2 regions of the Streptosporangium jomthongense genome follow, and region 2 is predicted to be linked to the other one. Evidence: riboswitches for the same ligand, from Rfam matches in the RefSeq annotation. Region 2 holds a riboswitch; the other holds the start of a gene.
What was found. Region 2 has a riboswitch for glycine ahead of gcvT (glycine cleavage system aminomethyltransferase GcvT). Riboswitches for the same ligand answer to the same signal wherever they lie in the genome.
Positions count from the first base shown of each region.

Region 1: linked by a shared signal. The riboswitch ahead of gcvP (aminomethyl-transferring glycine dehydrogenase) and the one ahead of gcvT (glycine cleavage system aminomethyltransferase GcvT) in region 2 are both predicted to bind glycine.

Region 1 covers NZ_JBHSBC010000008.1:253,808-258,217, forward strand. Annotated here, with positions in the region: gene ACFOYY_RS09130 (FHA domain-containing protein) at 1-186, shown strand, start outside; gene ftsR (transcriptional regulator FtsR) at 213-863, shown strand; gene ACFOYY_RS09140 (bifunctional nuclease family protein) at 943-1,413, shown strand; gene ACFOYY_RS09145 (MerR family transcriptional regulator) at 1,558-2,178, shown strand; glycine riboswitch at 2,193-2,284, shown strand; gene gcvP (aminomethyl-transferring glycine dehydrogenase) at 2,444-4,410, shown strand, end outside.
Region 2 covers NZ_JBHSBC010000032.1:112,617-117,026, reverse strand. Annotated here, with positions in the region: gene ACFOYY_RS26115 (L-serine ammonia-lyase) at 1-1,181, opposite strand, end outside; gene gcvH (glycine cleavage system protein GcvH) at 1,267-1,656, opposite strand; gene gcvT (glycine cleavage system aminomethyltransferase GcvT) at 1,653-2,741, opposite strand; glycine riboswitch at 2,783-2,867, opposite strand; glycine riboswitch at 2,870-2,968, opposite strand; gene ACFOYY_RS26100 (hypothetical protein) at 3,108-3,860, shown strand; gene ACFOYY_RS26095 (TetR/AcrR family transcriptional regulator) at 3,972-4,410, shown strand, end outside.

The DNA.
Region 1 (4,410 bases), on a different contig from region 2:
TCGCGGCGTCACGTCGAGTTCTACCGGCGCGGCGGAGGGGTGTTCACCGTCCGTGACGTCGGCAGCCTCAACGGCACCTACGTCAACCGTGAGCGGATCGAGGAGGTCCCGCTCTACGGCGGCGACGAGGTGCAGATCGGCAAGTTCCGCCTGGTCTTCCTCACCCGTGGCGCCGCTGGAGGATGATGAGCTCCCAGGCGGCTCGTTCGCACATGAGCATCGGGGAGGTGCTCGCCCTGTTGCAGGGCGAGTTCCCCGACGTCAGCATCTCCAAGATCCGTTTCCTGGAGGGCGAGGGGTTGATCGAGCCGGAGCGCAGTCCCTCCGGCTACCGGAAGTTCAGTTACGCCGACGTCGAGCGGCTGCGTTACATCCTCGGCGAGCAGCGCGACCGTTACCTGCCGCTGCGTGTGATCAAGGACCGGCTCGAGGCCGCGGACCGCGAGGACCGGCCGGTCACCCCTCCGCGGGCCCTTCCCGGCGAGGCGCCGCCGGAGGTTCGTCTCACCCGCAAGGAACTGCTCGCCGCCGCCGAGCTCGACGAGGAGACCCTCACCGAGCTTGAGGACTTCGGCCTGCTCGCCGCGGTCGCCCGCCACTACGACGCCGAGGCGCTGGCCGTGGCCCGCAGCGTGGGGGCACTGGCCGCCTTCGGGCTCAGGGCACGCCACCTGCGGGTCGTCAAGGCCGCGGCCGAGCGGGAGGCCACCCTCGTCGAACAGGCCATCGCGCCGTTGCTTCGCCGCCGAGGCCCGGGGGCCATCGACCGGGCCGACGAGACCGCCAAGGAGATTTCTGGTCTTCTGCTGGAATTGCACGCCTCGCTCCTGCGTTCCGCCGTGCGTGGGGGCTTGGGCCGGTGAGAACCTGACCAGGCACTCGTCCCCTCACGAGTGTTACGTTGAACAAACCGGTCATAATCCAGCGAAGACGGAGCAGCCCGTGTTGCAGATGGAGGTCGTGGGCGTTCGGGTTGAGATGCCCTCAAACCAGCCTATTGTCCTGCTGAAGGAGGCACATGGGGAGCGGTACCTGCCGATCTGGATCGGCATGACCGAGGCGACGGCGATCGCGATGGCCCAGGCCGAAGAGCCGCCACCCCGGCCACTCACCCATGACCTCTTCCGCGACGTGCTCGACGCGCTCGGCGTCCGGCTGAGCACCGTGAACATCGTCGCACTCCGTGATGGGATCTTCTTCGCCGATCTCGTGTTCTCCAACGGGGTCGAGGTGAGCGCCCGTCCTTCGGACTCCATAGCCCTGGCGTTGCGTACGGGAGCCCGTATCTTCGCCAGTGAGGACATCGTCAGGGAGGCGGGGGTGATCATTCCCGACGACCAGGAGGACGAGGTGGAGAAGTTCAGGGAGTTCCTTGACACGATCACGCCCGAGGACTTCGGTCGCGCGGGGTAGGTATTTCGGTGCATTTACGCTTCACGACGCGCCGGGGAGGGTCGTTGACTGATCTTGGCCCCAGTCCTACGGTGCAAGTGAAACCCGCGGCTGTGCGCAAACCCCCAGATCAGGCCGCGGGATGAGAGAAAGCCGGAGGTCCGCGTGGCGGTCAGCAGCGGCGAGGGTAGAAACGCCGACCAGGATGACCCGGAACGGCGCGGGGAGGCACGTCAGCGTGCGGGCGAAGAGGGCCTGCTGTTCGACGGGCAGCCGGTGAAACTGCCCGCCGACATCGGATACCGCGGTCCCACCGCCTGTGCCGCGGCCGACATCACCTATCGGCAGCTGGACTACTGGGCGCGCACCGGTCTGGTCGAGCCCACGGTCAGGGCCGCTCACGGTTCGGGTTCCCAGCGCCTGTACGGCTTCCGCGACATCCTGGTGCTCAAGGTCGTCAAACGGCTGCTCGACACGGGTGTGTCCCTCCAGCAGATCCGCATCGCCGTCCAGCACCTGCGCGACCGCGGCGTCAACGACCTGGCCCAGATCACCCTCATGAGTGACGGGGTGAGCGTGTACGAGTGCACCTCACCCGACGAGGTCATCGACCTGCTCCAGGGAGGGCAGGGTGTCTTCGGCATAGCCCTCGGCCGCGTCTGGCAGGAGGTGGAGGGCTCCCTGGCCGACCTGCCCGGAGAGCGCGCGGAGTCCGGCCAGAGCCCTTTAGGCGATCACCACGCGGATGAGCTGGCCCGTCGTCGCCGGGCTCGCCGCACCGGGTAAGGTTGTCTCGCTGCTGACTCTGCGCGGGAGAGACCCCGGCATGATCGGGGCGCCGAAGGAGCAACCTCCCCGGAATCTCTCAGGCACCCGGTACCGCGTGGGCGAGGCGACTCTGGAAAGCAGGCACGCCCGCCAGGCGCGTCTCACCGACGGGGAAAGCCTTCCACGCACCGGAAGGTGAAACTCTCAGGTCGCGATGACAGAGGGGGAGATCCGGCATACGCCCGCGCCCAGCGCCGGTCTCCAACGTCTCGGGAGGCTTCCCATGACCGACCTGTCACCGCTCAGCGAGCTGACCCCCCCGCCGTTCGCCACCCGTCACATCGGGCCCGCGGACGCCGACCAGACCCGCATGCTCGAGGCGGTCGGATTCGCCTCGACCGCCGACCTGGTCGCGGTGGCCGTCCCCGAGGCCATCAGGGCGAAGGACAGGCTCAACCTCCCGCCCGCCGCGAGCGAGACGGAGGCCATCGCCGAGCTGCGCGCCCTCGCCGGGCGCAACACCGTGCTCACCTCGATGATCGGCCTGGGCTACCACGACACGATCACCCCGGCGGTCATCCGCCGCAACCTCCTGGAGAACCCCGGCTGGTACACCGCCTACACGCCCTACCAGCCCGAGATCTCCCAGGGGCGCCTTGAGGCCCTGCTCAACTTCCAGACGGTCGTCTCCGACCTGACCGGTCTCGACGTGGCGGGCGCCTCCCTGCTGGACGAGGCCACCGCCGCCGCCGAGGCGATGACGCTGGCCCGCAGGGCGGTGCGCGGCTCCTCGAACGTGTTCGTCGTCGACGCCGGCTCGTTGCCGCAGACCAAGGCCGTGCTGCGCACCAGGGCCGAGCCGCTCGGCATCGAGCTGGTCGAGAGCGACTTCACCGAGGCCCTTCCCGACTGTTTCGGCGTGCTCGTGCAGTACCCCGGGGCCGACGGCGAGATCAGGGACTTCCGCGCCGTCGCCGAGGCCGCCCACGCGCGCGGCGCCCAGGTGGTGGCCGCCGCCGACCTGCTGGCCCTGACCCTGCTGGCCGCCCCCGGCGAGCTCGGCGCCGACATCGCGATCGGCTCCTCGCAGCGCTTCGGCGTCCCGCTGGGCTTCGGCGGCCCGCACGCCGCCTACATGGCCGTCCGCGACGGCCTGCAGCGGCAGATGCCCGGCCGTCTGGTCGGCGTCTCCCAGGACGCCGACGGCCGCCCCGCCTACCGCCTGGCGCTGCAGACCCGTGAGCAGCACATCCGCAGGGAGAAGGCGACCAGCAACATCTGCACCGCGCAGGTGCTGCTCGCGGTCATCGCGGGCATGTACGCCGTCTACCACGGCCCCGAGGGCCTTCGCAGGATCGCCAGGCGCGTCCACCGGCACGCCGTCGTGCTGGCCGCGGGCCTGCGCCACGGAGGCGTCGAGGTCGTCCACGACGCCTTCTTCGACACCGTGCTCGCCCGGGTGCCCGGCCGCGCCGCCCGGATCGTGGCCGCGGCCCGCGACAACGGCGTCAACCTGCGCCTGGTCGACGCCGACCACGTCGGTGTCACCTGCGACGAGCGGACCGAGCAGCTCCACCTGGAGCAGGTCCTGGCCGCCTTCGAGGTCAGCGGCGCCGTACTGACCGACCTGGACGCCGCGGCGCACGACGCGCTGCCCGAGGGGCTGGCGCGCACCGGCGACTACCTGACCCACCCGGTCTTCCACAGCCACAGGTCGGAGACGGCCATGCTGCGCTACCTGCGCAGGCTCCAGGACAAGGACGTCGCGCTCGACCGGTCGATGATCCCGCTCGGCTCGTGCACCATGAAGCTCAACGCGACCACCGAGATGGAGCCGATCACCTGGCCCGAGTTCGCCGGGCTGCACCCCTACGCCCCCGCGGAGCAGGCCGAGGGCTACACGGAGCTGGTGCGGGAGCTTGAGGGCTGGCTGGCCGAGGTCACCGGCTACGACGCGGTCTCCATCCAGCCGAACGCGGGCTCCCAGGGTGAGTTCGCCGGGCTGCTGGCGATCCGCGCCTACCACCACGCCCGCGGCGAGGCCCATCGCGACGTCTGCCTGATCCCCTCCTCCGCGCACGGCACCAACGCCGCCAGCGCGGTCATGGCCGGTATGCGGGTCGTCGTGGTCGCCTGCGACGACAACGGCAACGTGGACCTCGCCGACCTCGACGCCAAGCTCGGCAAGCACCGCGACCGGCTCGCCGCGATCATGGTGACCTACCCCTCGACGCACGGCGTCTACGAGGA
Region 2 (4,410 bases):
ATCTGCACCAGGCCGCCGATCGGGTCGCAGGTCAGCCCCAGGTTGTGCTCGATGCCGATCTCGGCGGCGTTCTCCACCTGCTCGGGGGTGCCGCCGAGCGCCTCGGTCAGCCCGGCCGCCGCCATCGAGCAGGCGGAGCCGACCTCGCCCTGGCAGCCGACCTCGGCGCCGGAGATGGAGGCGTTCTCCTTGAACAGCACGCCGATCGCCCCCGCGGTGAGCAGGAAGCGCACCACCCCGTCGTCGTCGGAGTTCGGGACGAACCGGTCGTAGTAGGTGAGCACGGCCGGGACGATGCCCGCCGCGCCGTTCGTCGGCGCCGTGACGACCCGCCCGCCCGCGGCGTTCTCCTCGTTCACCGCGAGGGCGAACAGCGAGACCCAGTCCATCGCGTGCAGCGGGTCCTTCTCCGCGGCCTCGCTCTGCAGCCTCCGGTGGAGCTGGTGGGCCCTGCGCCTGACCTTCAGGCCGCCGGGCAGCACGCCCTCCTTGGCGATGCCGCGCCCGACGCACTCGCTCATGACGCGCCACAGGTTCAGCAGCCGGTCGCGGATCTCCCGCTCGGACAGGCCGAAGGCCTTCTCGTTCTCCAGCATCAGCCCCGAGACGGAAAGACCCGTCTCCGTGCAGTGGCCGAGCAGTTCGGCCGCCGTGGTGAAGGGGTACGGCAGGACGGTGTCGTCCGGTTTGATGCGGTCGGCGCCGGTGGCGTTCTCGTCGACCACGAAGCCGCCGCCGACCGAGTAGTAGACCTTCTCCCGCAGGACGTCGCCGGTCTCCCCGAAGGCGGTGAACCGCATGCCGTTCGGGTGGTGCGGCAGGGAGATCTTGCGTTCGAAGACGAGATGCTCACCGACCGCGAACGGGATCTCGCGGGAGCCGTACAACCGGATCGTTCCCGAGGCGCGCATGGCGGCCAGCCGTTCGTCGACGGTGTCGACGTCGACGAGTTCGGGTTTGTCGCCGGTCAGGCCGAGAAGGACGGCCTTGTCGCTGCCGTGGCCCTTGCCGGTCAGGCCGAGCGAGCCGTAGAGGATGACCTCGACCCGGGTGGTCTTGTCGAGCAGGCCGTCGTGGTCGAGCCCTCTGGCGAACCTGTGGGCGGCGGCCATCGGGCCGCCGGTGTGCGAGCTGGACGGGCCGATACCGATCTTGAAGAGGTCGAAGACGCTGATCGCCATTGATCTGCCCTGCCTTTGCGCTGTCCCGCGGTCGTGATCACGCGCGCCGGTGGACGCGCGTGATCACGACGCAAGATTAGATATTTCAGGATTCGCCCGAAGTGAGTGCCGTGTACTCCTCGGGGGACAGCAGGTCCTCCGGGTCACCCTCAAGCCGGACGCGGAACAGCCAGCCGTCGCCATAGGGGTCACTGTTGACCAGCGAGGGGTCGTCGACGACGGCCTCGTTGACCTCGACGACCTCACCGCCGACCGGCGCGAAGATGTCGCTCACCGACTTGGTCGACTCGACCTCGCCGACCGCCTCACCCGCGGTGAGCGAGGAACCGGCCTCGGGCAACTGGACGAAGACCACGTCACCGAGGGCGTTGGCGGCGTAGGCGGTGATGCCGACGGTCAGGGTCAGGCCGTCGTCTATGCCCGAGATCCACTCGTGCTCCTTGGTGTAGTGCAGCTCCTCGGGAATGTCACTCACTTTTTCCTCCTGTAGAAAGGCAGCTCAACGACCTCGACCGGCTCGTGACTGCCCCGGATGTCCACGGCCAGTCCAGCGGACGTTCCGTTGTCCACGTAGGCCATGGCGATCGGCCTGCCCAGGGTCTGGGAAGGCGCTCCGCTGGTCACCTCTCCGACGACGACGCCGTCGCCGGAGACCACCGGATACCCGTGGCGGGGCACCCTGCGGCCGGTCGCGATCAGTCCCACCAGGCGGCGGGCCGGGGGGACGTCCTTGAGCGGCTCAAGGGCGGCCCTGCCGACGAAGTCGCCTGGTTTGTCAAACCTCACCACACGGCCGAGCCCCGCGTCGAACGGGGTGAGATCAGCGGAGAGCTCGTTGCCGTACAGCGGCATCCCCGCCTCAAGACGGAGGGTGTCACGCGCCGAAAGCCCGGCGGGCAGCAGGCCGTACGGCTCGCCCGCCTTGGTGAGCGCGGCCCACAGCGGCTCGGCGTCGTCGGCGGCGACGAACAGCTCGAAGCCGTCCTCGCCGGTGTAGCCGGTGCGGGCGACGAGGGCGGAGAGCCCGGCGACGGTCGCGGGAAGGCCCGCGTAGTACTTCAGGCCGTCGAGGTCGGCGTCGGTGAGCCCGCCCAGGATCTCGCGGGAGCGCGGCCCCTGTACCGCGACCAGCGCGTACTGCTCGGAGCGGTCCTCGACCGCGGCCTCGAAGGCCCCGGCGCGCTCGGTCAGCTCGGCGGCGACCCGGGGGTAGTTGGAGGCGTTGGCGACGACCATGAACTCCTGGTCGGCCAGGCGGTAGACGATCAGGTCGTCGAGCACGCCGCCCTGGGGATCGACGATCATCGTGTAGCGGGCGCGTCCCGGCTCAAGGGCGGAGATGTGACCGACGAGCGCGTAGTCGAGGGCCTCGCCTGCCTGCGGGCCCGTCACGAAGATCTCTCCCATGTGGGAGAGGTCGAACAGGCCGGCCGCCTGGCGGACCGCGTTGTGCTCGGCGGACTCGCTTCCGTAGCGCAGCGGCATCAGCCAGCCCGCGAAGTCGGTCAGCGTCGCGCCGAGGGCCTCGTGAACACCGCGCAGCGGCGTGGGTCGGGACATGTTCGCACCTCAGACAGGGGTCGGATGAGAAGCATCCTCCCCCTCTGTCATGGATGCCTGAGAGCTTCGCCCGATTTTTGCCGGACTTTCACCTTCGGCGAGGCCGTACGGCCTGCTTTCCAGAGGCACCTACCCACGCGGTCCTTTGCCTTGAGAGGTTTGCGGGGAGGGCTTGCTCCTTCAGGGGTCCTGGCCTGGATGTCAGGACGCTCTCCCGCGCGGGCTCGTCGGTGTCCCGGCCAGCCTAACCGTAGGCGAGGGCCGAGCGAAATCCCCGGGTCGGGACAGAGTGTCCGGTTAGGCGTGATCATGACGGCTCTCGCATAACCTGAAGGTGCAGTGGGGGATTTGTTCCAACATCGAATCGTGGAAACAGGACGGCTACCGCTCTTCTGTTTCTTCGTCGCGCTGATCGTCGCCTTCGTCTTCACCCGCATCAACGTCCGGCTCATCCGCGCCAAGATCGGCTGGTTCGGCAACGTCAGCGTCGGCGACATGCACATCCACCATGTGGTGTTCGGCGTGGTGCTGACGATGCTCGGCGGGGTCTCCGGCCTGCTCGTCTCCGGCGTGTCCCAGGGGTGGTACGCCCTGACCGCGGCCGTCTTCGGGGTGGGCGCCGCCCTCATCCTGGACGAGTTCGCGCTGATCCTGCACCTGCACGACGTCTACTGGGAGGAGGAGGGCCGCACGTCGGTCGACGCGGTGTTCATCGCGATCGCCGTCACCGGTCTGCTCCTGCTCGGCCTGCGCCCGCTGGGCTGGGAGCGGCCGGACGGCACGCCGCAGGGGACGTGGCTGGCGGTCGGCTTCCTCGTGCTCAATCTCATGCTCGCCGTGGTCACCCTGCTGAAGGGGAAGATCTGGACGGGCATGGTCGGTCTGTTCGTCCCGCTGCTGCTGATCGTCGGGGCGCTGCGGCTGGCCCGGCCCGGCTCCCCCTGGGCCCACTGGTTCTTCGCCCCGGGCTCCCGAAGGCCGAGGCCCTGGAAACTGGCCAGGGCGCAGCGCCGTGAGGAGCGCTGGCGCCGCCCGGCCATCAAGGTCAAGATCGCCTTCCAGGAGTTCGTCTCCGGCCGTCACGACCTGCCCTCCTCCCGCCTGCGGCCACGCCGCTGACCTCGGTGAACCGCCGTGCCGTACTGTCGCGCGCCCGGTGAAACTAATCTCATTAGACAGAAGCTAATGTGATTAGTTACAGTCTAGGGGTTCTAGGAGAGAGGGGTGCGTATGGCGCGGGCCGGGTTGACGACGGATCGGGTGACGCTCGCCGGTGCCGAACTGGCCGACGAGGTCGGGTTCGACCGGCTGACCATGTCGGCGGTGGCACGACGGCTCGGGGTGAAGGACGCCAGCCTCTACGCGCACGTTCGCGGCCTTGAGGACCTGCGCGGCCGGATCGCCCTGCTGGCGGCCGACGAGAAGAGCGTCCGCATCGCGGAGGCCACCGCGGGGCTGGCGGGCAGGGACGCGCTGGTCGCGTACGCGACCGCCTACCGGGACTACGCCCGCGAACACCCGGGCCGCTACATGGCGACGCAGATCCCCACGGAGATCGACCCCGAGCTCCTGGCCGCGGCGCGCGGGCCGCGGCGCGCGATCGAGCTGACCTACGGCATGTTGCGCGCCTACGCCCTCGGGGAGCCCGACTTGACCGACGCGGTACGGC